Chitinimonas arctica: one gene and its partner. The protein of the gene in region 1 binds, or shares a complex with, the protein of each later gene. Links are inferred from orthologs where the notes say so. Each region holds a gene or a part of one and is shown on either strand. Other genes may lie near its edges.

Region 1 (14,853 bases):
ATGCGTGGAAATGGAGGCAATCTGAATTGGGTGCCTGCAAATACCGATGCCGTTCGGCTACTCAATCTGAGAGTCGCTAGCCAGTGCAAGAGCTATATCGTAGGGCGCGACGAAGCGCTGTTGCGCTCGCTGGTCGAGAATCTGGCTCTCTCCGGCAAGAAATGGCAGCCAAAGATGCAGGCGCAATAAGCCGCTTCAGCCTTTTTCCTCACTCGAAGTAAGGCCTAAGCCAGAACAGCAAAGCAGCCGCCGGAATCGCCGCCAAGGCATCGTCCAGCATCACCCCCACACCACCCTTGATGCGCGCATCGAACCAGCTGATGGGCCAGGGCTTCCAGATATCGAAGAGGCGAAACAGGGCAAAGGCGGCAGTCCATCCCAGCACCGTCGGGGGAGCCAATGCCAACAAGGGCAGCATGGCAACGATTTCGTCCCAGACGATGGCGCCGTGGTCGGATACGCCCAGCGCACGCCCGGTCTTGCCACAGGCCCAGATGCCCAAACCGAACAGCGGCAGCGCCAGCAAGGCGATGGCGGTTGGCGACAAGCCGAGCGACAGCAAGGCATAGAAAGGCATGGCCGCCAGGGAGCCGAAGGTGCCGGGCGCCTTGGGTGCAAGGCCGCTGCCGAAGCCCAGCGATAGAAAGTGGGCCGGATGGGACAGCAGCAGGCGCAGGTCGGGTTGGCGGATGGCGGGCATGGCTCAATCGTTGAAATGGTTGAAACCGGCACTGGCCAGCCGCAAGGCTTGGCCATTGGCATCCAGCAAGTGGACACCCCGGCCCGTCGAAAAGTTGCCGATACGCGCCAAGGGCAGGGCCAGGCGCGCACCCAGCGCGACTATGGCCGGACGGGCTTGGACCGGTGCGGTGAAACAAAGTTGGTAGTCGTCGCCGCCGGCCAGCAGGCAGTGGTCGAATTGCGGCAGGGCGCAGGCTTCGTCGCTCAAGGGCGGCAGCGGCAGATCGGCCAACTTGACGGTGGCGGCCAGGCCGGAACGCTGGGCGATATGGCCCAGGTCGGCCAATAGGCCATCGGAGACGTCGATGGCGGCATGGGCCAAGCCGACCAGGGCATGGCCGAGGGCGATCTGCGGTTGCGGTCTATCCAGCCGTTCGGCGCAATAGGCCAGGTCGTCCTCGTCCAGGCGTAATTTGCCGTAGCGGTGGCACACCGCCATCGCGGCGGCACCGGTGGGTCCGGACAGCCAGATATCGTCGCCGTCGCATGCGCTATCGCGACGCAGCGCCTTGCCTGGCGCGACTTCGCCGAGTATCTGGATGGAGATGGTCAAGGGCCCGGAGGTGGTGTCGCCGCCGATCAGTTCGACGCCGTGCTGCTCGGCCAGCGCGAACAGTCCTTCGGCGAACGCTTCCAGCCAGGCGGCGTCGGCGCGGGGCAAGCTGAGGCAAAGCGTGAACCAGCGTGGAATGGCCCCCATGGCGGCCATATCGGAGAGATTGACGGCCAGGCTTTTCCAGCCCAAGGCGACGGGGTCCACATCGGCAAAAAAATGGCGGCCTTCCACCAGGGTGTCGGCCGAGACCGCGATCTGCATGCCGGCGGTCGGTGCGATCAAGGCGGCATCGTCACCCACGCCCAAAACACTGTTTGGGGTGGGACGACTAAAGAATCGGCTGATCAGCGCGAATTCGTCCAATGCCATGCTAGTCCCGGTCCAAGCGGCGGATCCCGGGTCAGCGCCGCTTGTTGCGGCCGGCGGCCACTTCGTCGGCGCGGACTTCCAGCGCCAGCTTGTCCAGCACGCCGTTGACGAAACGGTGGCCATCGGTGCCGCCGAAGGTCTTGGCGATCTCGATCGCTTCGTTGATGATCACGGCGTAGGGCGTTTCCGGCTTATGCAGCAGCTCGAATGCGCCGACCAGCAGGATGGCGCGTTCAACCGGGCAGACATCGATCTCGTCGCGGTCCAGATGCGGCGCCAGGGCGACTTTCAAGGGCTCGGCATCGCGCAGGGCGTTATAGAAAATCTCGCGGAACAGTGCCTCGTCGGCCCGCACGAAGCTGGTACTGCTGTCGCGCAGGAAGCGCTCGATATTGGCCACGCCGTCGCCGGTCAACTGCCATTGGTAGAGGCCCTGCACCGCGAATTCGCGCGCTCTGCGGCGCGAGGATTTCTGCGGGGTCTTCTTGGCTTCGGGGGTCTGGTTCATTGGGGTTCCTATTAAAGAGCAAGCGCGGCCGGGGGCCGCGCGGGGATTGTTCGAATCGGCCGGGCGGATCAGCGTGCCAGCTGCCGCAGCGCCTGTTGCAATCGGGCCATTTCCACCGCGACACGGGCAGCATCGCCACCCTTTTCCCGCATGCGCACCAGGGCTTGTTCGTCGTTCTCGGTGGTCAGGATGGCATTGGCGATGGGAATGCCGAAATCCAGGCCCACCTGGGTCACGCCCGAACCGGATTCGTTGGAAACCAGTTCGAAGTGGTAGGTCTCGCCGCGGACGATGGCGCCCAAGGCGATCAGCGCGTCGAAACGGCCCGATTTCGCCATGGACTGCAATACCAGGGGGATTTCCAGCGCGCCCGGCACACTGCTCAATAGCAGATCGGCATCGGCCACGCCCAGCGCTTGCAAGGCTTCGCGACAGGCGGTCAGCAAGCCGTCGCAGATATCGCTGTTGAAGCGCGCGGTAACGATGCCGATACGCAGACCCGCGCCATCAAGGTTGGATTCGATTTCGGGGATGGATGCAAAGCGGGCATGACGGACCTCGGCGGCGCGCCGGTAAGCGCTAGATCATTGAAAAAAGGGCGAAATTCTAGTGATTTAAGTCGGCGCGGTCAAAGGCTCGACGAAACCGGTCACTTCCAGACCGAAGCCGGCCATGCTAGGCATCTTGCGCGAAGGCGATAGCAGCTTCATCCGTCCCACGCCCAGCGACTTGAGCATCTGTGCGCCCACACCATAGGTGCGCAGATCCCATTTGGTCGGTGTATTGAGCTTCAGTTCGGGCAGGGCGCGAGCCAGCAGATCCTCGCCGCCCTCGCTACGGTGCAACAGGACCGCCACGCCGCGACCGGCTTCCCTGATGGCTGCCAGGCTTTCGTAGATACCCCATGAATGGCGGGTTTGGCCGGCATCCATCCAATCCAGCACCGACAAGGGCTCGTGCACCCGCACCAGCACTTCGTCTTCCGGCCCGAAATCGCCCAGGACCAAGGCCAGATGGGTGGCCGTGCAACCTTGCTCGCGAAAGGCCACCAATTGGAACTCGCCGGCCGGCGTGGTGATCTGCCGCTCGCCAACCCGCTCCACCAGGGACTCGGTACGGCTGCGGTATTGGATCAGGTCGGCGATGGTGCCGATCTTCAGGCCGTGCTGGGCGGCAAAGGGCAGCAGCTCCGGCAGGCGCGCCATGCTGCCGTCGTCGTTCATGACTTCGCAGATCACCGAAGCCGGCAGACACCCGGCCATCCGCGCCAGGTCACAGCCCGCCTCGGTATGGCCGGCCCGGGCCAGCACGCCACCCTCGCGGGCCATCAACGGAAAGATATGGCCGGGCTGGACGATATCGGCGGGCACGGCCTCGCGCGCCACCGCGGCCAATACCGTACGGGCACGGTCGGCCGCCGAGATGCCGGTACTGACGCCTTCGGCCGCTTCGATGCTCATGGTGAAATTGGTACCGTGCGATGCGCCGTTCTTGCTCACCATCAGGGGCAGGTTGAGCTGGCGGCAGCGTTGCTCGGTCAGGGTCAGACAGATCAGACCGCGCGCATGCTTGGCCATGAAATTGATGGCTTCCGGCGTGACATGCTCGGCGGCCATCAAAAGATCGCCCTCGTTTTCTCTGTCCTCGTCGTCCATCAGGACAATCATGCGGCCAGCGGCGAGTTCGGCGATCAGGTCGGGAATGGGGGAAATGGTCATGGCGGGGGGAAGATCCGTGGTGAGGCTATTCGAGCACGACAGGGTGTCCGGCGATTATACGCGGAGGCCGGCGCTTTAACCCTTGCGCTTCTTCAGCGCCTCGAACGGGTCCGCTTCCGGCAGCATGCGCTCCAGGTAGCGGGCGATCAGGTCGATTTCCAGGTTGACCTGGTCGCCGACCTTCAAGTGTCGGAGCGTGGTCACCGCCACGGTGTGCGGAATCAGGTTGACCGAAAAAATACAGCGGTCGTTGACATCCTTGACCTGGTTGGTGGTGAGCGATACCCCGTTGATCACCACCGAACCCTTGATGGCGATGAATTTGGCCAAAGCCTTCTCGGCCTGCACCACCAACTGCCAGCTTTCGCCGACCTCGGCGAACTTCAGCACCTCGCCCAGGCCATCGACATGGCCCGATACCAGGTGGCCGCCCAGCCGGTCGCCCATGCGCAGGGCCTTCTCCAGATTGACCTCGCGGCCCGGATCGTCCAGCCCCACGGTACAGCGCAACGATTCGGCCGAGATATCGAACTTGAAACTATGTTCGGTCTTGGCCACCACGGTCATGCAGGCGCCGCTCACCGCGATGCTGTCGCCGAGGACGACATCGTTCAATTTCAGATTTTCACTGACCACCATCACGCGCAATCCTTCGCCTTCCAATGGTGCGACGGTGGCGATTTTGCCGGTGGCTTCGATAATGCCGGTAAACATAAGATCCTCTTTTCCCCAAGGCAGCCGCGGTTCGCGGCTGCGCTGCAATTATTCAGGCCGGTTTGCGGCAGGCCTGCACCGTCAACGGCCAATTGATCCGCCGGGTGTGGGCGGGCTCGCCCCAGGCGGCGGCCAGGCGGTTCCGTATCTCCGGCAGTGGATCGTGCTGCCTTTCGTCCCGGTAACGCTGAGTGGCGGACCAGCTGGCGAGATAGCCCAGCAGCATGTCCAGGTTCCAATCCAGCGCCATGGTGAAGGCAGGCGTGGCCAGGCTGGCGTAGGGCAGTGCCAGGCCGGCATAGCCCTGTTCCAGCCAGCGCCGCTCCGGCGGCCAATAGGGACCGACCGTGCCGTGATAATAGTCCGCGACGATGGCATCGATATCGGCGTCGACACTGAACAGCTCATAGCACCAGACCGCCAGCACGCCTCCCGGCCGCAACACCCGCGCCGCTTCAGTCAGGAATGCCGGCAGATCGAACCAGTGCAGGGCTTGCGCCACGGTGATCAGATCGGCGCTGCCATCCGCCAGGGACGCGCGCTCGGCCGGTTCCTGCCGGTAGTTGATATTGGGCCGGCGTGCGGCGTTTGCAAGCTGGGCGGCCGAGGGCTCGGTGGCGATCACCTCGGTAAATCGCTGCGCCAACGCCACCGCCGACTGGCCGCTGCCGGTCGCGACATCCCAGGCCAGTCCACGCCGGCTCGCTTGGCAGGCCAACCAGTCGAACAAGTCTTCCGGATAACTGGGCCGATACTGTGCGTAAGTGCTGGCCTGGCGGGAGAAATGATCCTGAAAACGCATGCCTGCCCTCTTGTAGCGATCGATTCGCGGGTATGAACTAAGACTTACCGTCAAAGCGCAGACAGTAGCGGGTATCGGCGCCCACCTGGCGCACCTCCGCTACCCTGGGCGCCAATTTGTCGGCCAGGCTGCCCAGACTGAAATCGGCCATGCCGCTGGCCGCGTTGCCCAACAAGACCGGCGCCTGGTAGAGCACCACTTCGTCCACCAGGCCACTGTGCAGACAGGCGCCGTTGAGACGGGCGCCCGCCTCTGCCGTCAGTTCATTGATGCCACGCCGCCCCAGCTCGGCCAGCAAGCCCGCGAGATCGACGCGCCCCTGCGCATCCGGCAGCGCGATCACTTCGGCCCCGGCGCCTTCCAAGGCTGCGATATGGGCGGCTTGCGCCTTCGCCACCACCACCAGGGTGCGGCCGGGAGCCGCCAGCATTTTGGCGGTAACCGGCATTTGCGCGCGGCTGTCCAACACCACCCGCAGCGGCTGGCGGCCGATATCCAGGTCCCGCACCGTCAACAGGGGGTCATCCTTCAAAACCGTGCCGCTGCCCGTCAGCATGGCGCAGGAGCGTGCCCGCAAGCGCTGTACGTCGGCTCGTGCCGCCGGCCCGGTGATCCATTGGCTTTCGCCGTTGGCCAGCGCGGTACGGCCGTCCAGGCTGGCGGCGATCTTGAGGCGGAACCAAGGCCGGCCACGCTCGATCCGCGACAGAAAACCCACCAGCGATTCGCGCGCCTCGCCGGCCAGCAAGCCCGCCTCCACCACGATACCGGCCTCGCGCAACATGGCCAGGCCTCGGCCGGCCACCAAGGGATGCGGATCGACCATGGCGGCCACCACCCGGGCGATGCCGGCCTCGATCAGACCGTTGGCGCAGGGCGGCGTGCGGCCATGGTGCGAGCAGGGTTCGAGCGTGACATAGGCGGTTGCGCCGCGTATATCCTCGCCCTGCTCGACGGCGTCACGCATGGCCATGACTTCGGCGTGCGGGCCGCCAACCGGCTGGGTATGGCCCTGCCCTATCACCCGGCCTTGTCGCACCAGCACGCATCCGACGGCCGGGTTGGGCGTGGTCAGGCAGCGTCCCGACTCGGCCAGGCGCAAGGCCTGTGCCATATATAAATGATCCTCGGCGGAGAAACTCATGGCTGACGCGAGCCGATCAAGGCGGCCAGCTTAGGCGAAATCGCTCGCCGCCAGCGCGCGCCCAAGGCTTCGCCATGCTTGTTCCACCAGACACCGGCAAACACGATGGCCAGCCCGATCAAGGACAAGGCAAAAGCGAACAGCAGGCTATCCTTGAACAGGCCGTAGGCCAGGTGACCCAGATAGGCGGTGACGCCCAGGCCGCCAAACACGGCGAAGGCGCGCCGTGCCAGCACGGCGCCGATCAGGATCAGGCCTACATTGATGGCGCAGTAAATGGCTTTGCCCAGCTCGCTGCCCGAGTTCATCGAACTCAAACCACCCCAAAATGCGAGCAAACCAAACAGGTACAGCCAGAAGGCGTAGTCCCCACGCGTATGCTGGCTTTTCAGATCCACCCGCAAGGCCAGTGCCAACATCATCAAGCCGACGACGACGGAAACCCATTTCCGTAGCAGCCAATCGTCCCCCCAGTCATCGACGCTCAGGCCGGTCAACAGCCAATCGGCCATATCCATGCTCAAGTACCAAAGCGTGACCGCCACCGGCATCACCATGAAGGGCAAGCGATACCGCCACAACATCACGGAGCCGGCCAGCAGGGTAGCCAGCTCCATGCTCAACCAGCGCCAGTCGACATAATGATGGTAATCACTGTAGCGCCCGCCTACTTCCCAATGCCCCAGGGCCGCTTCAATACCGTAGACCGCCAAAGGCACCAACGCGATCGACAATGTAAACAGGATACCGGCTGGAATGATCAATTGCCTGCCCAGGAAAAACACCCCCAAACGCCAGGCAAGAAAGCCGTAGCAGACGGAGAAGACAGTCAATACCATCGGCCCCCAGGTTTGGTAACCGACCGACATGAACAAGGTCATGGCCGCGATCGCGATCATGCCACCCAGGTAATAGAGGACGTGGGCAAAACGGAACGAGGGGTGGGCGGCGGCTTCGGCCGCCAGGAATCGCCATAGCGCATCGGCCTGGCCCGCTTGCAGCACGCCGGCGGTTTCGGCGCGGCTTAGATCGGCGGGATGCAATTTCATGCCTTGCTCACTTCACGGATCGCATCGCGGAAATCATCGACATCCTGGAAGCTTCGATAGACCGAGGCAAAACGGATATAAGCCACCTTGTCCAACTTGGCCAATTCGGCCATCACCATCTCGCCGATACGGCGCGAATCGATCTCGCGTTCACCCTGGCTGAGTACCCGCTGGTCGATGCGGGCGATGGCCTCATCCACCAGGGCGGTCGGCACCGGCCGCTTGTGCAGCGCGCGCTGGAAGCTCACCCGCACCTTTTCCCGATCGAAATCGGCGCGATTGCCGTTGACCTTGACCACCTGCGGCGAGCGGATCTCGGCGGTTTCGAAGGTAGTGAAGCGCTTGTCGCAAGCCGCGCACTTGCGCCGCCGGCGAATGCTGTCGCCTTCCTCGGATAGACGGGTATCGACGACCTGGGTGTCGGCCGACCCGCAGAACGGGCATTTCATCGTGCCTCTCCTACTGCGTGAACAGCCAGCATTCTACCCGGCACGGGACATAATCACGCCGCAATTGCAATACGGTGTTCCCGATTATGGAAAGCGCCAATATTTTCGGATAGATCGGCGCGGCATGATTTCGTCATGAGCAGACAAGGTGGTCGTTCCGGGACGAAAGACCGCCCAACGCTACGGCGTATCCACAGAATTTGTTGCTCCGCGCTGTTTCTCCCCTGAAACAACAGCGCTTGTCAGGGCCGCCAATGATGCATCACGGGCGGCCCGATTTTTTTCCGCCAGCGCCTGCGCCGCCCGGTAGAAGGCCTTGAAGTCGCTACCCTGCTGCCGAAACAAGGCGCGCAAGGCCGGTACCTTATCGTGATAGGTCGCCACCGAGGCAAAATGGGCATTATTCGGCACCGGGGCGAACCACTCGTCGTAACCGATATAACCGCCCCATTCCGCCTTGAGCAGCCAGTAGTTCGCGGCTACCTCAGCCAGGATGGCCGCCTTGGCGGCCTGTTGTTCCGCTTCGCTTCCTTCACCGCCGTAGACCGTTTCCAGCCGCGCCCGCCCGCTCGCCATCAGTTGGCGAAACGCCGTCCGGCGTCGTTCGGCGGTGCGGTAGGCCACCATCGCCGCAGCCTCGCCGCGAATGCTCAGCCAACGCTCATAACCTTCCAACTCCACCGTGGTGGCGAAGGCCTCATTGAAGGCGCTGTCGTCGCGCACATAGATCACCTGGTGCGCCAGCTCGTGAAAGATCAGCCGCGCCAAGGCAGCGTTGTCGTAACGGATGGTGGTATTAAGCAAGGGATCGGCGAACCAGCCCAGGGTGGAATAAGCGGGAATGCCATAGAGATAGACATCCTCACCCAGCTTGCGCCGCTGCTCGGCATAATTGGCGGCATCGCCTTCGGCGTAATAGCCGCGATAGGCCAGGCAACCCGCCACCGGAAAGCAGCTTTCGACCGGCCGCAGAGACAGTGCCGGCGTGCTGACCACATTCCACAAGGCGTAAGGCCGGCCCAAGTCGGCATACTGGGTATAGCTGCTGTTGTCGGGCAGCTTCAGTTCCTTCACCGCGAAGGCGCGCAAGGTCTGCGCAAGCTTCAGCTTGTCGGCGAGTTCGGCCGGGGTGGCAGGATCGGCGAGCAACTCGGCAATGGGCCTGGCTTTGCTCATCACCTCGGCCTGGCCGCCGGCCGCCTGACCGACGTAGCGCACGCTGCTACAGGCCGACAGGCCCATGGCGACTCCCACCAACAGCATGGTCCGCATCATCGTCTCCCCCGGATGGCCGACGCCCTTCCTTTCACTTTGGCACTATCCTCAGCAATCCGCGCGCCTACGATTTCGTGCGTTGTCCGCCCGCACCCAGCAGCCAAAACGCCAAGCCACCCGCCAGCAGCCCCCAGAAAGCCGAACCTATCCCCGCCAGGCTGATGCCCGAGGCGGTGACCAGCAAGGTGATCAGCGCCGCTTCGCGCTGGTTTTCCTCGCGCATGGCCAAGGCCAGGCCGCTGCTGATGGCGCCGAACAGGGCAATGCCGGCGATGGCCAGTACCAGCGCGGCGGGAAAGGCTGCAAACAGTGCCCCCACCGAACCACCCAATAGTCCCAGCAGCAGATAGAAGCCACCCGCGGCCACGCTGGCCCGATAGCGCTGGGCCGGGTCTTCGTGCGCCTCGCGGCCGGCACAGATGGCGGCGGTGATCGCCGCCAGGTTCAAGGCGAAGCAGCCGAAGGGGGCCAGCAGCAGATTGAGCAGGCCGGTCCAACTGACCAGGGCCGACACCGGTGGGGTATAGCCGGAGGAACGCAGCACCGCCACGCCCGGAATATTCTGCGACGCCATGGTGACGATAAACAGCGGCAGGCCCACCCCGACCAGCGCCTTCCAGTTGAATACCGGCGTGGTCCAGACCGGCGTGGCGACGGTCAAGCTCAGCGCCTCGAACCGGATCAGGCCCAGCCAGGCGGCCAGCCCGCTGCCGACCAGCAACACCGCCACCACCGCATAGCGCGGCAAGTAGCGTTTGAACAATAGGTAAGTGAGAAACATGGCCAGCACCAGGCCGAACTGCGTCTGCATGGCGGTAAAGACATTCATGCCGAACTTCAGCAATACCCCTGCCAGCATGGCCGCCGCGATGGAAAGCGGAATATGGCGCATGGCGCGTTCGAACCAGCCGGTCACGCCGCTGAGCAGGATCAGCACGGCCGAGAATACGAAGGCGCCGATCGCCTCCGCCATGCTGTAGCCGGCCAGGCTGGTGACCAGCAAGGCGGCGCCAGGCGTGGACCAGGCGGTGGAGATGGGCATGCGATAGCGCAAGGACAAGCCGATGCAGCTGATCCCCATCGCAAAGCCCAGCGCCATCAGCCAGGAGGCCAGTTCGGCCGGCGTAGCGCCAGCGCTCTTGGCCGCCTGGAAGATGATGGCGGCCGAGCTGGTATAGCCCACCAGTACCGTGATGAAACCGGCGGCGAGGGCGGGAAGTGGAATCATGCGTGACATGGGATACACCTGTAAGAAGGTGCCAGGACGATAACCGCCCTGGCCCACCCCAACCCGGTACAGCTGTCAGCCTATGGCCGGCACACCGCCGTACGGGACCGCTTCAAGCGAACAGCTTGTCGTACGCCAGCAGCAGATTTTGGTGCATCTCGCTGCCTTCCATATCGCGGCCAAGGGTGCACAGGCCGAAGAAGCGCTCGCTACGGTCCAGCAGGGCTTCGGCTTGGCGCAGCGTGCCGGCGCCATACAAGCTCGCCAGCGCGCGCCGATAATTCTCGCGGTCATCCAGGTTCAACAGGCTTTCGATACAGCGGTAGACCAGGCGGCGGGCCGGATTCAGCTGCTTGTAGTGGTGGATCCAGTCACAGCCTTCGCGGATGGCGTCCTGATCGCCGATGGCCAGCGCCAGCAGCGTCTTCAGTTCACCGATGCGCAACTCCTTCCAGGCGGTGCCCAAGGGCACGGCCAGGCCCAGGATCTCCCACAGCGGCCGCTCGTCGCCCAGGTTCAGCGTCTGCAGATCGGCCAGCAATTCGGCGCATTCGTCGTCGTCGAGATTGGGCAGGTCCACCATGGCCGGGCGGATATCGTTGCCCACGCTATTGTTTTCCCACTCCAGGTCCTCGACCGGATAGATCTCGGACATGCCCGGCACCAGGATGCGGCAGGTATAGACGCCCTGCTCGGCGAAGTCGGCGACGTAGATATCCTTGCCCTCGGCATGGATGCACTCGCACAGCCAGGCATAGTCCTGCTCGGTGGTGGTACTGAAATTCCAATCGACGAAATCGTAGTCCGGCTGGTCGCCCAGGAAATTCCAGCTGACCACCCCGCTGGAATCGACAAAGTGGATTTCCAGATTGGCCACCGCGGTGATTTCGTCCATATCGAAGCCGGGTTCGGGGAAGCCGGCCAGCGAGGACAGCGCACGGCCTTGCAGCAGCTCGGTCAAGGCCCGCTCCAGCGCGATTTCGAAACGCGGATGGGCGCCAAAGCTGGCGAAGCAGCCTTGGTCTTCCGGATGCAGCAGCGTCACATTCATCACCGGGTAGCAGCCACCCAGCGAAGCATCCTTGACCAGGATGCCGAAACCGGCGGCCCGCAACGCTTCGACCCCGGCGGCGATGCGCGGGAAACGGGCCAGCACCGCGTCGGGTACTTCGGGCAGGCACAGGCCTTCGCTGATGATGCGGTACTTGATATGCCGCTCGAGGATTTCCGACAAGGCCTGGCTGCGCGCTTCCATCAGGGTGTTGCCGGCCGACATGCCATTGCTGACATACAGGTTGCCGATGATATTGACCGGGAAATAACTCAGCTGCTGGTCGCGTAGACGGGTATAGGGCAAGGCGCAGATGCCGCGCTCGACATTGCCGGAATTGAGATCGACCAGGACCTCGCAGTCGATCTCTTCGTCCGGGTTGTAGAAGGCCTGCAATTCGGGATTGAGCAATTCGGCCGGCCAACTGCCATCCGCCGTCGGCGCGAACCAGCGCTCCTGCGGGTAATGCACGAAAGCCCGCTCGGCCCGGGTCTCGCCCAGGTGGAAGTGGGTCCAGAAATAATGCGTGCCCAGCCGCTCGCTGAACTCGCCCAGCGCGCTGGCACGGGCGGCCAATTCAGTGGCCCCCTTGCCGTTGGCGAACAGCATGGGGCACTCGCGGTCCCGCACATGGACCGACCAGATTCCCTCGACCGGATTGAGCCAGAGCGTTTCATCCATCTGGAAGCCCCGCGCCGCCAGCTTGTCGGTGAGGGTTCGGATGGAGGACTCCAGCGAGGCATCCTTGCCGGGAATGAAACTTTCGGTTTGTGCTGCGCTATGCATGGGCTCTTTACTTTTTATCGGAATAGGCGTGGCCGCAATGTACACGTTGAAGGTGCAAGGGGTTGTTGCATTTTTCGCTTTGCCCTTTGGCGTATCGCCATTCGCTGTAACAAAACTGGACAAGAAAATGAACTGCGCCCATTGCTGCGCACCCTTAGCGGCTCCCTTGCATGGCGCCCCGGTGCTGGCTGTCACCAGGCTTTCATGCAGCGACGATATCGTGCGCCCTTCCATACCAACAGCATACGAGGCGGTAATGCATTCCCTTCCCTTCAACCCCACCCCACTGCGGCTGACCTTGCTGGCAGCCGGACTGCTGGCGCTTGGCGCCTGCAGCGAGAGCGATGAAGCCGGCTGGAGCGATCCGACCGTCATTGGCCGGGCCGTGCTGCCGGCCGCCAGCTTCGCCGATGGTCCCCGCTCGGGCAACTACCTGGGCGGCGACCTGAACGGCCAGGCCGCGCCATTCGCCAGCCAACCGATCCAGGGATTTTCCGCCACCCTGAAGAACGGCGACGGCAGCTACCTGGCCATGGCCGACAACGGCTACGGCACCCTGGAGAATTCGGCCGACTTCAACTTGCGCGCCTATACCATTCGCCCGACCTTCCAGACCCGTACCGGCGGCGATGGCGGCATCAAGGTGGAAGGCCATATCCAGTTGAAGGACCCGAACAAGCTCATCCCCTTCGCCATTACCAACCACTTCAGCGCCGAACGGGTATTGACCGGTGCCGATTTCGATATCGAGTCCATGCAACGCGCCCCGGATGGCACCCTCTGGTTCGGCGACGAATTCGGTCCCTTCCTGCTGCATACCGATGCCGGCGGCACCTTGCTTGAAGCGCCTATCCCCCTGCCGGACCTGGAACACCCCGGTAAACAGATCCGTTCCCCGCAGAATCCCTACAACGAAGAAGCCAGCGCCGTGCGCATCATGAATGCGGTGCGTGCCCACGCGCAGTCATACGGCGGCAAGCGCACGCCGGTGTTCTCGCCCTATAACGTGATGCTGAAGTACGACGTCAATGGCGTGAAATCCAGCCCCGACGCCCACTATGCCCGCGGCACCCATGCCCAGCCGGGCCTGACGCCGGCCACCAGCGAGGTATTCGACGTCGCCTCCCTGAAAGCCGCCGGCTACCCGCTGGTGACCTGGACCGTCAATGACAAGCCGCGCATGCTGGAACTGATGAAGGCAGGAGTCAGCGGCATCATTTCCGATCGACCGGACCTGCTGCTGCAAGCGGTGCGCGAATTCGACGCCGACGGCAATGGCCGGCCCGGCGACCTGCTGGGCGCCGACGGTCTGATCGATATTGCCCGTTTCGACGCCCAAGGCCATCGCGGCGGCCGCAACCTGCGCCCGGAGAACACCCTGCCGGCCTTCGAAGTGGCGCTGGACAACCTGATGACCACGCTGGAAACCGACTCCGGCATCAGCCAGGACGGCATCGCCATGCTCAAGCACGACCCCTATATCGAGGCGCAGAAATGCCGCCGTGCCGATGGCCAGCCCTACGCCGTCGCCGATGAACAGTTGATCAGCCGCCTGAGCGCCGCGCAGATCCAGGCCAACTTTATCTGCGACAAACTATTCCGCGATCCCGAACAGCGCAACGACCCCGCCCTATCGCCGGTATCGGCCAAGCTGGCCCTGGCCAAGGGTTATCAAAGTCCCTACGTGGTGCCACGGGCGCAGGATCTGTTCGACCTGGTCACCGCCTATATCGACTACTACGGCAGCGGTGCCGGCAGCGCCCACCCGGAAGCGGCCAAACGGGTGGCGAATGCCCGGCGGGTCCGTTTCAATATCGAGACCAAGCTCAATCCGCGCAGCGACAAGGATAGCCATGGCAATATCTACCGCGACCGCACCGTCGGCTTCGAACAAATGGCCGACACCCTGGCCGGTTTGATCGTCAGCAACGGCATGGCGGAGCGTGCCGATATCCAGAGCTTCGACTTTCGCAGCCTGCTGCGGGTCCAGGAAAAATTTCCGGCTATCCGCACCGTCTATCTATTCGGCGATTTCCCCATCTATGCCGATCCCGCCAGCGACGACGGCACCAATATGCAGGACGAAGGCGGCCGCAACACCCCCTGGATGGCCGGCTTGTACTGGCCCTATCGCAGCACGGTCACCACTCAACCCTTCCGTGCCAAACGATCGGGCGGCTTCGAGGGCATGGCCCTTTCGGCCGATGGCGGCAAGCTTTACCCCATGCTGGAACAGCCGCTGGCGGACCATGACGGCAAAACCCTGCTGATCAGCGAATTCGATATCGCCGGCCGCCGCTACACCGGCAAGCAGTTCAAGTACCGCCTGGACGACAAAGGCAGCAATATCGGCGATTTCGTGCTGTTCAACGGCACGGAAGGCATCGTTATCGAGCGCGATGGTTCGCAGGGCGATCTGCAAGGCTTCAAGAAGCTATTCCAGATCACCCTGGGTGCAGCCGG
Region 2 (14,139 bases), 2.5 Mb from region 1 along the record:
ATCGCGGTCGTGTAAAACTCATACACGTTCGCGCCTGGAATCAACAAATTCTGGGAGACAACCCAGCTCGCCGCGGAAAAACTCTGCACCGTTGCAATCGCAACCGTGAGATAGCGGGTGTACTGAGTGATCTTACGCCGTCCGGCCTCCCCTTCCTTCTTCATCTCCTTCAACTGCGGCACGACTTCCGAGCCCAGCTGCAAGATGATGGAAGCGGAGATGTAGGGCATGATCCCTATTGAAAAAATCGTCGCACGCGACAAGGCCCCACCAGAGAACATGTTGAACATGTTCAAAAGCCCGGCCCCGCTCTTCGACATGTCGAAGAGCTTGGCCAAGGCTACCGGATCAATACCGGGGATGGGGATATGCGCGCCAATGCGATAAACGATCAGGGCTCCGATCAGGAACCAAATTCGCTTTTTCAGATCCGCAAACTTGCTCGCGGTACTGGCCATCGCAGGATTTGCCACGTATATCGCCTTATCTCAAGCTTTATTCAGTGATGCTGCCGCCAGCAGCTTCCAATGCGGCACGGGCACCGGCAGTCGCCAGTACGCCACGCAGCTTGACAGCCTTCTCGACAGTGCCGGCCAGGATCAGCTTGGCAGCCCGAGCGCCGTGAGGCACCAGGCCGGCTTGCTTCAACACCAGCAAATCGACATCATCAACCGGCAAACGGCTCAGATCACCCGTGCGCACTTGAGCGGTCAGGCCCTTGGTCAGGGACTTGAAGCCACGCTTCGGCAGGCGACGTTGCAAAGGCATTTGACCGCCTTCGAAACCCACCTTGTGGAAACCACCGGAACGGGACTTCTGACCCTTGTGGCCACGGCCACAAGTTTTGCCAAGGCCTGAACCGATGCCACGGCCAACGCGCTTGTAAGCGTGCTTAGCGCCCTCAGCGGGCTTGATCGTATTCAGTTCCATTTAGCTCTCGCTTTTCAGCAGGTAGCTGATCTTGTTGATCATGCCGCGGTTTTCCGGGGTGTCGATAACCTCAACCGATTGGTTGATTTTCTTCAGACCCAGACCACGAGCACACGCCTTGTGTGCTTCGAGACGGCCAATCAAGCTCTTGACGAGCGTTACTTTAATCATGCGAGCATTAGCCATTGGACTCGGCTCCCACGATATCCTCGATAGCCTTGCCACGCTTCGCAGCGATTTCAGCCGGGCTACGCAGCTTGGACAATGCATCCAAGGTAGCGCGAACGAGGTTGTAAGGATTGGTCGAACCGTGGCACTTGGCCGAAATATTGGTTACGCCCATCACTTCGAATACCGCACGCATCGGGCCGCCAGCCTTGATACCGGCACCGTCGGCAGCGGGCTGCATAAACACGGTGGTAGCACCGTGCTTACCCATCACAGCATGCTGTACGGTACCGTTCTTCAGGCTGATCTTCACCAGCTTGCGACGGGCTTCTTCCATTGCTTTCTGTACGGCTACGGGCACTTCCTTGGACTTGCCCTTACCCATACCGATACGACCATCACCGTCACCGACCACGGTCAGTGCGGCGAAACCCATGATCCGGCCACCTTTCACCACCTTGGTGACGCGGTTGACGCTGATCATCTTTTCCCGCAGGCCATCGCCGCGGTCTTCGATCTCAGACTTCGCCATGTTTGACTCCTTAGAATTCGAGGCCGGCTTCGCGCGCCGCGTCGGCCAGCGCTTTCACGCGACCGTGGTAATGAAAGCCCGAGCGGTCGAAGGCGACGGCGGTAACGCCGGCAGCCTTGGCCTTTTCGGCGATGCGCTTACCAACAGCAGCTGCCGCGGTCGTGTTGCCACCGTTGCTGACTTCCTTGCGGAAATCAACTTCCAGCGACGACGCACTGGCCAGCACCTTGCCACCGGTCTCATCGATGACCTGGGCGTAGATATGGCTGTTGGTGCGATGAACCGACAGGCGCACCACTTTCAAGCCAGCGATACGGGCACGGGTTTTGCGGGCCCTGCGCAGACGTGTTTCGTTCTTGTCCATGATTTCAGCCTCGATTACTTCTTCTTGGTTTCTTTCAGGGTCACCGTTTCGTCGCTATAGCGAACACCCTTGCCCTTGTAAGGCTCTGGCGGACGATAAGCGCGAATTTCAGCGGCGACCTGACCAACCTGCTGCTTGTCTACGCCCTTCAGCAGAATTTCGGTCTGCGATGGGGTTTCAACTTTGACACCAGCCGGCATCTTGTGGGCAACAGGGTGCGAGAAACCAAGGGTCAGGTTGAGCAGCTCGCCTTGGGCTTGGGCACGATAGCCCACGCCGACCAGCAGAAGCTTGCGCTCAAAACCTTTGGAAACGCCGGTCACAATGTTGTTGAGCAGGGCGCGCATGGTGCCGGACATAGCCCGGGAATGCTTGCTCTCGTCAACAGCCTTGAAAACCAGGGCATTGTTCTCGACCTTGATCTCGACAGCAGCGTCCAGAGGACGGGAAGCCGAGCCCAGCGGGCCCTTCACTACAATCGCGCCTGCGGCGATGCTGACTTCGACACCAGCCGGCAGGACGATAGGGTTTTTAGCTACACGGGACATTACTCAGCTCCTTACGCCACGTAGCACAAGAGCTCGCCACCGATACCTTGGGCGCGTGCTTTGCGATCAGTCATCACACCCATGGAGGTGGAGACAATGGCGATACCGAGGCCGTTCATGACCTTGGGAATGTCGTCCACACCCTTGTAAATACGCAAACCTGGCTTGGAGACACGATCAATGCGCTCAATAACCGGACGACCCGCGTAGTACTTGAGCTCGATATCGAGCTGGGGCTTCTTTTCATCGCCGCTAACAGCGAAGTTTTCGATATAACCTTCATCCTTGAGCACGGTAGCAATGGCTACTTTCAGCTTGGAGGAAGGCATCGTTACCGACGGCTTGTCCGCACGCTGAGCGTTACGGATGCGGGTCAGCATATCGGCGATGGGATCATGCATACTCATTCGTGATCTCCTTACCAGCTGGCCTTGACGACGCCTGGGATTTCGCCACGCATGGCAATCTCACGCAACTTGTTACGGCCGAGGCCGAACTTACGGAACACGCCACGCGGACGACCGGTGATAGCACAACGGTTGCGCAGGCGAGTCGGATTAGCATTACGCGGCAAAGCCTGCAACTTCAGGCGGGCAGCGAAACGCTCTTCGTCGCTCAGGTTCTGGTCATTGATGATTGCCAGCAACTGCTCGCGCTTTGGGGAAAATTTCTCCACCAGCTTCTCGCGCTTTTTTTGACGGTTGATCAAAGCAAGTTTAGCCATGGCAAACCTCAGTTCTTAAACGGAAACTTGAACGCGGCGAGCAGCGCACGGGCTTCTTCGTCGGTCTTCGCGGTCGTCGTGATGGTGATATTCATACCACGCAGCGCGTCGATCTTGTCGTATTCGATTTCCGGGAAAATGATCTGTTCCTTGACGCCCATGTTGTAGTTACCACGGCCATCGAAAGACTTACCAGACACACCACGGAAGTCGCGGATACGTGGCATGGCCACGGTCACCAGACGATCCAGGAATTCGAACATCCGCTCGCGGCGCAGGGTAACCTTGCAGCCGACGGGGTAGTTGTCACGAATCTTGAAACCGGCGATCGACTTCTTCGACAGGGTCACAACGGGCTTTTGGCCGGCGATCTTGGTCAGGTCGCCAACGGCGTGTTCCATGACCTTCTTATCGGCCACAGCTTCGCCTACACCCATGTTGATGGTGATCTTTTCGATGCGCGGCACTTCCATGATCGACTTGTAGCCGAACTTTTCAGTAAGCTGCGGAACGACTGTTTCTTTGTAGAATTCTTGCAAACGAGCCATATTCTTTAGCCCCCAACCACTTCGCCGTTCGACTTGAACACGCGAACTTTTTTGCCATCGTCCAGCACCTTGAAGCCAACGCGGTCGGCCTTTTGGGTTGCCTTGTTGAAGATGGCGACGTTAGAAACCTGAATTGGCATCGTCTTATCAACAATACCGCCCACAACACCGCGAACCGGATTAGGCTTCTGGTGCTTCTTGACGACATTGATGCCTTCAACGACGACCTTGTCGTCGATCAGGACGCGCAAAACGGTGCCGCGCTTACCTTTGTCTTTACCGGTGATGACGACGACTTCGTCGCCTTTACGAATCTTGTTCATGCGCGACCCCTTACAGCACTTCTGGCGCGAGTGAGACGATCTTCATGAAGCGCTCGGTGCGCAGTTCACGCGTCACCGGTCCGAAGATACGGGTGCCGATCGGCTCAAGCTTGTTGTTGAGGAGCACGGCGGCATTGCCATCAAACTTGATGAGCTGGCCATCCGAACGACGAACACCCTTTGCGGTGCGAACAACGACGGCGTTATAAACGTCGCCCTTCTTCACACGGCCACGCGGTGCGGCGTCCTTGATGGTCACCTTGATGACATCACCTACCGAAGCGTAACGACGCTTAGAGCCACCCAGCACCTTGATGCACATTACAGAACGCGCACCGGTGTTATCGGCAACATCCAGCATGGATTGCATTTGAATCATGTAAACAAACTCCAACTTAACCCGTCAACGTCCGCCGGAAAATTTCCGGCAGTACCGCGGCGAACCACGGCACAACGGCCAGTTTTGGACCCCGTAAGGGAGACAATTCCTAAGCCATCGGCAGCAGGACGCCACTTTTGACGAAGGATAAACAGCAGGGCATTCTACAAGTCGTAGAATGCCCTGGCAAGCTATTTACGCAAAAAGTGATTAAAAATCACAATCAAACGTTGCGTGCCTTCTCGATGAGTGCCGTCACGATCCAGGACTTGGTCTTGGAAAGCGGACGGGTTTCTTCGATCGTCACCATGTCGCCTTCGCCGTAGGCGTTGGTTTCATCGTGAGCGTGGTACTTCTTGGACAAGCGAATGATCTTGCCGTAGAGCGGGTGCTTCACTTTACGCTCGACCAGCACGGTCACGGTCTTGTCCATCTTGTCGCTGACCACACGGCCAGTCAGCGAACGTTTCAGTTTGGTCTCGGTCATTTACGCCACCTTCTGAGCCAGGATGGTGCGAACGCGCGCGATATCGCGGCGAACGCGCTTCAGTTCGCTGGTCTTGGCAAGCTGCTGGGTAGCCAGCTGCATGCGCAGGCCGAACTGGGCCTTCAGGAGCGAGGTAAGCTCAACTTTGAGCTCATCGACCGATTTGTTACGCAATTCAGTCGTTTTCATCTCACTGCCCCACATTTCGGGTTACGAAAGTCGTCGCGATCGGCAGCTTGGCGGCAGCCAGACGGAAGGCTTCGCGGGCGAGAGTCTCGTCCACGCCGTCCATCTCGTACAGCACCTTACCTGGCTGAATCTCGGCAACGTAGTATTCCGGATTACCTTTACCATTACCCATCCGGACTTCGGCGGGCTTGGAAGAAATCGGCTTGTCCGGGAATACACGGATCCACACGCGGCCGCCACGCTTGATATGACGAGTCATGGCGCGACGGGCGGCTTCGATCTGGCGAGCAGTCAAACGGCCACGGCCGATGGCCTTCAGACCCCACTCACCGAAGCTGACCTTGTTACCGCGAGTAGCGACGCCGGTGTTGCGGCCCTTCTGCTGTTTGCGGTACTTAAGTCTAGTTGGCTGCAGCATTTCGAGGCCCCTTTCGCGGCTTGCGTTCGGCTTGTTCCGGCTGGACGACTACTTGCTCGCCGGCCTTGACCTCGCCCTTATAGACCCACACCTTGATGCCGATGATCCCGTAGGTCGTCTTGGCTTCCGAAGTGGCGTAATCGATATCGGCACGCAGGGTATGCAAAGGCACGCGGCCTTCACGGTACCACTCGGTACGGGCGATTTCGATACCATTGAGACGGCCCGACGACATGATCTTGATGCCTTGGGCACCCAGACGCATGGCGTTTTGCATGGCACGCTTCATGGCGCGACGGAACATCACGCGCTTTTCCAGCTGCGAGGCGATCGAATCGGCAATCACTTGCGCATCGGTTTCCGGCTTGCGGATTTCTTCGATGTTGATGTGAACCGGCACGCCCATCAGCTTGACCAGGTCGCGCTTGAGCAATTCGATATCTTCGCCCTTCTTGCCAATCACGACGCCTGGACGGGCGCTATGAATGGTGATGCGGGCGTTCTTGGCGGGACGCTCGATAACGACGCGACCAACCGAGGCGTTTGCCAGCTTCTTCTTCAGAAACTCGCGCACCTTGATATCTTCGGCGAGCATGGCTGGGAAGTTTTTGCTATTCGCATACCACTTCGAAGCCCAGTTCTTATTTACGGCAAGACGGAAACCCGTCGGATGAATTTTCTGACCCATATCGTTCTCACTCGCCCACGGTCAAGGTGATGTGGCAGGTCTGCTTCTCGATGCGGTTTCCGCGACCCTTTGCACGGGCGGAAAAACGCTTGAGACTCGGGCCCTTGTCCACATAAATGGTCGCCACCTTGAGCGCGTCGATATCGACGCCGTCATTGTGCTCGGCGTTGGCAACCGCAGACAACAACAACTTCTTGATGATGACCGCGCCCTTTTTCGGGCTGAAGGTCAGGATATTAAGCGCCTGCTCAACCGGCTTGCCACGCACCAGGTCAGCAACCAGGCGCGCTTTTTGAGCCGAAAGACGAGCGCCAGTCAAAATAGCGGAGGTTTGCATAATCTCTGTTACCTCTTGGCTTTTTTGTCGGCGGCATGACCCTTGAACGTACGGGTCAGCGAGAATTCGCCTAGCTTATGACCAACCATGTTCTCGTTGATGTACACGGGAATATGTTGTTTACCGTTGTGCACCGCGATGGTCAGACCGACAAAGTCGGGCAGCACGGTAGAACGACGGGACCAGGTCTTTACCGGGCGCTTGTCGTGGGTCGCGCGCACTGCTTCGATCTTCTTGAGCAGATGGGCGTCGACGAACGGGCCTTTTTTAACGGAACGAGACATGTCTAATTACCCCTTATTCGAATACCGGCGGCGCACAATCATGTTGTCAGTGCGCTTGTTGCTACGGGTACGGTAACCCTTAGCCGGGGTACCCCATGGGCTAACAGGCACGCGACCTTCACCAGTACGACCTTCACCACCACCGTGCGGGTGATCGATCGGGTTCATCGCCGTACCGCGAACGGTCGGACGAATACCGCGCCAGCGATTCGCGCCTGCCTTACCGATCTTGCGCAGGTTGTGCTCTTCGTTACCGACTTCACCGATGGTGGCGCGGCAATCGACGTGCACCTTGCGGATTTCACCGGAACGCAGACGCAACTGGGCGTAGGCGCCTTCACGAGCCAGCAGCTGCACCGAAGCACCGGCCGAACGCGCGATTTGCGCACCCTTGCCAGGCTGCATCTCGATGCAATGGATGGTGCTACCAACCGGAATATTGCGCAGCGGCAGGGTGTTACCGACCTTGATCGGCGCTTCCGAACCACTGATCACTTGTGCACCGGCCTTCAAACCGCGCGGGGCAATGATGTAGCGGCGCTCGCCATCGGCGTAGCACAACAGGGCAATGTGCGCGGTGCGGTTCGGATCGTATTCCAGACGCTCGACGGTGGCGGCAATGCCATCCTTGTTGCGACGGAAGTCGACCAAACGGTAGTGTTGCTTATGACCGCCGCCTTGATGGCGAACGGTGATCACACCACGGTTGTTACGACCGGCTTTCTTGCTTTGACTTTCCACCAGCGCAGCGTGCGGACGGCCCTTGTGCAGCTCGGGGCTTACGACCTTGACTACCGCACGGCGACCCGGGGAAGTGGGTTTTACTTTTACCAGCATCGTCGTTCTCCTTACGGTGCGGCCTGCAGGTCAATTTCTTGACCTGGCTTAAGGGCAACATAGGCCTTCTTCCAGCCCTTGCGCCAGCCTGTGCTACGACCGAAACGCTTTTGCTTCGGCTTCACATTGCTGACCTGGACGGATTCGACCTGCACTTTGAACAGCAGCTCAACCGCAGCCTTGATTTCCGGCTTGGTTGCATCGCTGGCGACACGGAAAACGACTTGCTCGTTCTTCTCGGCAACCATGGTGCTCTTTTCAGAGATCACGGGAGCGAGCAGAACCTGCAGCAAACGATCTTCATTTAGCTGAGTCATGCCAGGATCTCCTCGATTTGCTTGAGCGCCTCGCGAGTCACCAGGATCTTCTTGAAGCGAACCAGGCTAACCGGGTCGGCCTGCGAAGGCTCGAGAACGAGCACGTTCGGCAGATTGCGCGAAGCCAGATAGAGGTTTTCGTCAAGGTTGTCGGTGACGATCAGCGTACGCTCGTTCAGACCCATGGCAGCCAGCTTGGCGGCGAACGCCTTGGTCTTTGGGGTTTCCGCCACGAAGGCATCCACCACCACCAGACGATCTTCACGCACCAGCTGCGACAGGATAGTCGCCACGCCAGCACGGTACATCTTACGATTCACCTTCTGGGTGAAGTTCTCGTCCGGGGAGCTTGGGAAAATCTTACCGCCGCCACGCCACAATGGGCTGGACGCCATACCGGCACGAGCACGGCCCGTACCTTTTTGACGCCACGGCTTGCGGGTGGACTTGGCCACATCGCTACGGCCCTTTTGGGCACGGTTGCCGCTACGGGCATTCGCGAGGTAGGCGGTAACAACTTGATGGACCAGTGCTTCGTTGTAATCGCGACCGAACAGAGCGTCGGAAGCGCTTACATTGGCAGCAGCCTGACCATTGGTATCTATAACTTTCAGTTCCATCATGCACCTGCCTTCACGCTGGGACGCACGACGACATCATTGCCCTTGGAGCCAGGAACAGCACCCTTGACGAGCAACAAGCCGCGCTCGGCATCAACACGAACCACTTCCAGATTCTGGACGGTACGCTTGACGTTACCCAGTTGACCGGCCATGCGCTTACCCGGGAATACACGGCCCGGATCTTGCGCCATACCGATGGAACCAGGTGCGTTATGCGACCGCGAGTTACCGTGGGAAGCACGTTGCGAACTGAAATTGTGACGCTTGATCGCACCGGAAAAACCCTTACCTTGCGAGGTACCGGTCACATCGACCAGTTGACCCACGGCGAAGATTTCAACGGAGATCTGGCTGCCAGGTTGCAGCTTGGCCAGTTCTTCGGCCGACAGGAGGAATTCTCCCAGGCCGCGACCTGCTTCTACGCCTGCTTTTGCGAAGTGCCCAGCTTCAGCCTTATTGACACGGCTGGCACGACGTTCACCGAAGGCAACTTGCACTGCGGCATAGCCATCGGTTTCAGGAGTCTTAATTTGCGTGACGCGATTGGCCGACAGATCCAGCACGGTCACCGGGATGGAAGCACCATCCTCGACGAACACGCGGGTCATACCGACCTTGCGCCCGATAAGTCCTAAGCTCATCGTTCTTTCCTTTCGAAGGGCCGGCTACGATTGGCCGGCGATCTAACAAGCCGCTGATTGCTGTCGTATTGCACCGAACGAAACCTCGGCACAAAAGCAATCGCGGGCCCGCCTTTTACAGCGAGCCCGCGATAATATCGCAACGTCTTGAGTTAATGCAAGAAATTATTGCAGCTTGATCTCAACGTCCACGCCAGCCGGCAGATCCAGCTTCATCAGCGCATCAACCGTCTTGTCGGTTGGGTCGACAATATCCATCAGACGCAGGTGAGTACGGATCTCGAGCTGGTCGCGCGAGGTCTTGTTCACGTGCGGGGAACGCAGCACATCGAAACGCTCGATCTTGGTCGGCAGCGGGACCGGGCCCTTGACCACTGCGCCGGTACGCTTGGCGGTGTCGACGATTTCCTGGGCGGAACGGTCGATCAGTGCGTAGTCATAAGCTTTGAGACGGATACGGATCTTTTGATTTGCCATGATTTTTCCTAAAGAGCGGGGCGGCCATGTGGCCGCCAGGACACTGTGAAAGAGCGAGGGCGGGCCTGAACGGCCCGCCTGCTTCGCATTACTCGATGATCTTGGCTACAACGCCGGCGCCAACGGTACGGCCGCCTTCGCGGATCGCGAAGCGCAGGCCTTGTTCCATGGCGATCGGAGCGATCAGCGCAACAACCACTTCCACATTGTCACCTGGCATCACCATTTCGGTGCCGGCCGGCAGTTCCATCGCACCGGTCACGTCGGTGGTGCGGAAGTAGAACTGTGGACGGTAGCCGTTGAAGAATGGCGTGTGACGGCCACCTTCGTCCTTGGACAGCACATACACGCTGCCTTCGAACTTGGTGTGCGGCTTGATCGAGCCCGGCTTCGCCAGAACTTGACCGCGCTGCACATCTTCACGCTTGGTGCCGCGCAGCAGCGCGCCGATGTTGTCGCCGGCCTGACCTTGGTCCAGCAGCTTGCGGAACATTTCAACGCCGGTACAAGTCGTCTTTACCGTCGGTACGATACCGATGATTTCGATTTCTTCGCCAACCTTCACAATGCCGCGCTCGACGCGACCGGTCACCACGGTGCCACGACCCGAGATCGAGAACACGTCTTCCACCGGCATCAGGAAAGCACCGTCAATGGCACGTTCCGGAGTAGGAATGTAGGTGTCCAGCGCTTCGGCCAGACGGAGAATGGCGGGTTCGCCGATTTCCGACTGGTCGCCTTCCAGTGCCTTCAGGGCCGAACCCTTGATGATAGGCAGGTCGTCACCGGGGAAATCGTACTTGCTCAGCAGCTCGCGCACTTCCATTTCAACCAGCTCGAGCAGCTCGGCATCGTCGACCATGTCGGCCTTGTTCATGAACACGATGATGTAAGGCACGCCAACCTGGCGGGCCAACAGGATGTGTTCACGGGTCTGCGGCATGGGACCGTCAGCCGACGACACCACCAGGATCGCGCCGTCCATCTGCGCGGCGCCGGTGATCATGTTCTTCACATAGTCAGCGTGGCCTGGGCAATCGACGTGGGCGTAGTGGCGGTTTTCGGTTTCGTATTCAACGTGAGCGGTGTTGATCGTGATACCGCGGGCCTTTTCTTCAGGCGCGCTGTCGATCTGGTCGTAGCCCTTGGCTTCGCCGCCGAACTTCTTCGACAGAATCGTGGTGATTGCAGCGGTCAGCGTGGTCTTGCCATGGTCAACGTGACCAATCGTGCCGACGTTTACGTGCGGCTTGGTCCGCTCGAACTTTTCCTTAGCCATTTCTCAATCCTTAATCTGAATTAGGTAGGGAACTGCCGGGCACCGGGCCCGGCAGCACCTTGTTTACTTCTTGTTGATGATCGCCTCAGCCACATTGCGCGGGGCTTCCGAGTAGTGCTTGAACTCCATCGAGTAGGTGGCACGACCTTGCGACATGGAGCGCAGGGTGGTCGAGTAACCAAACATCTCGGACAGAGGCACTTCGGCCTTGATCATCTTGCCGCCGGCAGGATTGTCATCCATGCCTTGCAGCATGCCGCGACGGGACGAGATATCGCCCATGATGTCGCCCATGTAGTCTTCCGGCGTTTCGATTTCAACCGCCATCATCGGCTCAAGAATCACCGGGCCGGCGCGACGCATGGCTTCCTTGAATGCCAGCGAGCCGGCCAATTCGAAGGCGATTTGCGACGAGTCGACATCGTGATACGAACCGAAGGTCAAGCGGACCTTGACGTCCACCACCGGGAAGCCGGCCAGCACGCCTGCCTTCAGCGTGTTCTGGATACCCTTGTCCACCGACGGGATGAATTCGCGGGGGATGGTACCGCCCTTGATTTCGTCGATGAACTGGTAACCCTTGCCTTCGCCCGACGGCTCGACGGTGATCACGCAATGGCCGTACTGACCCTTACCACCCGACTGCTTGGCATGCTTGCCTTCGATGTCTTCGGCAACCTTGGTGATGGTTTCACGGTAGGCCACTTGCGGCGCGCCGACGTTGGCTTCAACGCCGAACTCGCGCTTCATGCGGTCAACCAGAATTTCCAGGTGCAGCTCGCCCATGCCGGACATGATGGTCTGGCCGGTTTCTTCGTCGGTACGCACGCGGAACGACGGGTCTTCCTTGGCCAGGCGGTTCAGGGCAACGCCCATCTTTTCCTGGTCGGCCTTGGTCTTCGGCTCGACGGCGACGTGAATCACCGGCTCGGGGAATACCATGCGCTCAAGCGTGATGATGTGGTCGGGCGAACACAGGGTTTCACCGGTGGTCACATCCTTCAGGCCGATACCGGCGGCGATGTCGCCAGCGCGCACTTCATCGATTTCCTGACGGTCGTTGGCGTGCATCTGCACGATACGGCCCATGCGTTCCTTGCGGGCCTTGACCGAGTTGTACACAGCATCGCCGGACTGCACGACACCGGAGTACACGCGGAAGAAGGTCAGCTGACCGACGTATGGATCGCTCATCAGCTTGAATGCCAGCGCCGAGAACGGTGCGTCATCCGAAGCGATACGGGTTTCCGGCTGGTCGCGATCGTTGATACCCGCCACCGGCAACACGTCAACCGGCGAAGGCAGCAGTTCGATCACGGCGTCCAGCATGCGTTGTACGCCCTTGTTCTTGAAGGCGGTACCGCACAGCATCGGCTGGATTTCGCAAGCCAGGGTACGCGTACGCAGGCCGAACACGATCTCTTCTTCCGAGAGTTCGCCTTCTTCCAGGTACTTGTTCATCAGCTCTTCGGAAGCCTCGGCTGCCGCTTCGACCATCTTCTCGCGCCATTCGGCGGCGAGCTCGACCAGATCGGCCGGAATTTCGACGTAGTCGAACTTCATGCCCTGGGTCGCGTCATCCCACAGGATCGCGCGGTTCTTCAGCAGATCGACCACACCGGTGAAGCCATCTTCGGCGCCGATAGGAATGGTGATCGGGATCGGGTTCGCACGCAGACGGGTGCGCATCTGTTCGACCACGCGGAAGAAGTTGGCGCCTTGACGGTCCATCTTGTTCACGAAGGCCAGACGCGGCACCTTGTACTTATTGGCTTGACGCCAAACGGTTTCCGACTGCGGCTGAACACCACCCACGGCGCAGTAGACCATGCACGCACCGTCCAGCACGCGCATCGAACGCTCCACCTCAATGGTGAAATCGACGTGGCCCGGGGTATCAATAATATTGATACGGTGTTCCGGGAAGTTGTTGCCCATACCCTTCCAGAACGTGGTGGTGGCAGCAGAGGTAATGGTAATACCACGCTCCTGCTCCTGCTCCATCCAGTCCATGGTGGCGGCGCCGTCGTGAACTTCACCAATCTTGTGGTTCACACCGGTGTAGAAAAGAATACGCTCAGTCGTCGTGGTTTTACCCGCGTCGATGTGCGCGCTAATACCGATGTTCCGGTAGCGTTCAATGGGTGTCTTGCGTGCCACAGCCAATACCTTTGCTTAAAAGGGTGAATTAGAAGCGATAATGGGCGAAGGCCTTATTGGCTTCGGCCATACGGTGAACTTCGTCACGCTTCTTCATCGCGCCGCCACGGCCTTCGGCCGCATCCAGCAATTCGCCAGCCAAACGCTGACCCATCGACTTTTCACCACGCTTGCGGGCGGCTTCGCGCAGCCAACGCATGGCCAAGGCCATCCGACGGGTCTGACGCACTTCAACCGGCACCTGGTAGTTTGCACCACCGACGCGACGGCTCTTCACTTCGACGACTGGCTTCACATTGCCGAGGGCTTGGGAGAACACCTCGAGGGGGGCTTTGCCAGTCTTCTTTTCGACGATTTCAAGCGCGCCGTAAACGATGCGTTCGGCAACCGACTTCTTGCCGTCCTGCATCACGACGTTCATGAACTTGGACAATTCTTCGCTACCGAACTTTGGATCCGGCAATACTTCGCGTTTCGGTACTTCTCTACGACGTGGCATATTTCAACCTCAGTTGTATTCAGTTGAGCGCAACGACTGCGCTCGCGACCACCCAAAGGGGCTGATCACTTACTCGACGACGCCCACATGGGCAGTTCGCCGCCGTCGCGCCATCTTGCTGCGCGACATCGTCCGGTCATCAGACCTTGGGACGCTTGGTACCGTACTTGGAGCGCGACTGCTTACGACCCTTGACACCAGCGGTATCCAGCGAGCCACGCACGGTGTGGTAACGCACACCTGGCAAGTCTTTTACACGACCGCCGCGGATCAGCACGACCGAGTGTTCCTGCAGATTGTGGCCTTCACCGCCGATGTACGAAATCACTTCGAAACCGTTGGTCAGGCGCACCTTGGCTACCTTACGAAGGGCCGAGTTAGGCTTCT

Evidence for each region.
Region 2: the proteins of nusB (region 1) and rpsJ are in contact, whole or in part, in a solved structure (PDB 3D3B), measured with the Escherichia coli proteins. The link is inferred for Chitinimonas arctica from one-to-one orthologs.

Annotation. Positions count from the first base shown.
Region 1 is NZ_CP041730.1:4,313,466-4,328,318, reverse strand. What follows is about bases 437-3,200. They hold nusB (transcription antitermination factor NusB), read right to left. Parts: upstream 2,175-3,200; coding sequence 1,698-2,174; downstream 437-1,697. Other genes in these bases: ribBA (bifunctional 3,4-dihydroxy-2-butanone-4-phosphate synthase/GTP cyclohydrolase II), read right to left, coding at 2,789-3,200; ribH (6,7-dimethyl-8-ribityllumazine synthase), read right to left, coding at 2,243-2,707; thiL (thiamine-phosphate kinase), read right to left, coding at 704-1,666; FNU76_RS19875 (phosphatidylglycerophosphatase A family protein), read right to left, coding at 437-700. In the rest of the region: FNU76_RS19880 (DUF4238 domain-containing protein), read left to right, coding at 1-189; more of FNU76_RS19875, read right to left, coding at 209-436; more of ribBA, read right to left, coding at 3,201-3,892; FNU76_RS19850 (riboflavin synthase), read right to left, coding at 3,968-4,606; FNU76_RS19845 (class I SAM-dependent methyltransferase), read right to left, coding at 4,659-5,408; bifunctional diaminohydroxyphosphoribosylaminopyrimidine deaminase/5-amino-6-(5-phosphoribosylamino)uracil reductase RibD, read right to left, coding at 5,446-6,552; FNU76_RS19835 (DUF2157 domain-containing protein), read right to left, coding at 6,549-7,601; transcriptional regulator NrdR, read right to left, coding at 7,598-8,050; FNU76_RS19825 (aminopeptidase), read right to left, coding at 8,231-9,325; FNU76_RS19820 (benzoate/H(+) symporter BenE family transporter), read right to left, coding at 9,390-10,562; 30S ribosomal protein S12 methylthiotransferase accessory factor YcaO, read right to left, coding at 10,666-12,390; FNU76_RS19810 (esterase-like activity of phytase family protein), read left to right, coding at 12,647-14,853. UniProt on the Escherichia coli protein: Part of the processive rRNA transcription and antitermination complex (rrnTAC). The complex forms an RNA-chaperone ring around the RNA exit tunnel of RNA polymerase (RNAP).
Region 2 is NZ_CP041730.1:1,853,661-1,867,799, forward strand. The notes cover bases 8,159-11,060. They hold rpsJ (30S ribosomal protein S10), read right to left. Parts: upstream 9,815-11,060; coding sequence 9,503-9,814; downstream 8,159-9,502. Other genes in these bases: rplD (50S ribosomal protein L4), read right to left, coding at 8,159-8,693; rplC (50S ribosomal protein L3), read right to left, coding at 8,693-9,337; tuf (elongation factor Tu), read right to left, coding at 9,903-11,060. Outside these bases: preprotein translocase subunit SecY, read right to left, coding at 1-473; rplO (50S ribosomal protein L15), read right to left, coding at 496-930; rpmD (50S ribosomal protein L30), read right to left, coding at 931-1,116; rpsE (30S ribosomal protein S5), read right to left, coding at 1,109-1,630; rplR (50S ribosomal protein L18), read right to left, coding at 1,641-1,994; rplF (50S ribosomal protein L6), read right to left, coding at 2,009-2,542; rpsH (30S ribosomal protein S8), read right to left, coding at 2,554-2,949; rpsN (30S ribosomal protein S14), read right to left, coding at 2,961-3,266; rplE (50S ribosomal protein L5), read right to left, coding at 3,275-3,814; rplX (50S ribosomal protein L24), read right to left, coding at 3,820-4,137; rplN (50S ribosomal protein L14), read right to left, coding at 4,148-4,516; rpsQ (30S ribosomal protein S17), read right to left, coding at 4,740-5,003; rpmC (50S ribosomal protein L29), read right to left, coding at 5,004-5,192; rplP (50S ribosomal protein L16), read right to left, coding at 5,194-5,610; rpsC (30S ribosomal protein S3), read right to left, coding at 5,594-6,298; rplV (50S ribosomal protein L22), read right to left, coding at 6,306-6,635; and 8 more genes. UniProt on the Escherichia coli protein: Involved in the binding of tRNA to the ribosomes. Part of the processive rRNA transcription and antitermination complex (rrnTAC). The complex forms an RNA-chaperone ring around the RNA exit tunnel of RNA polymerase (RNAP).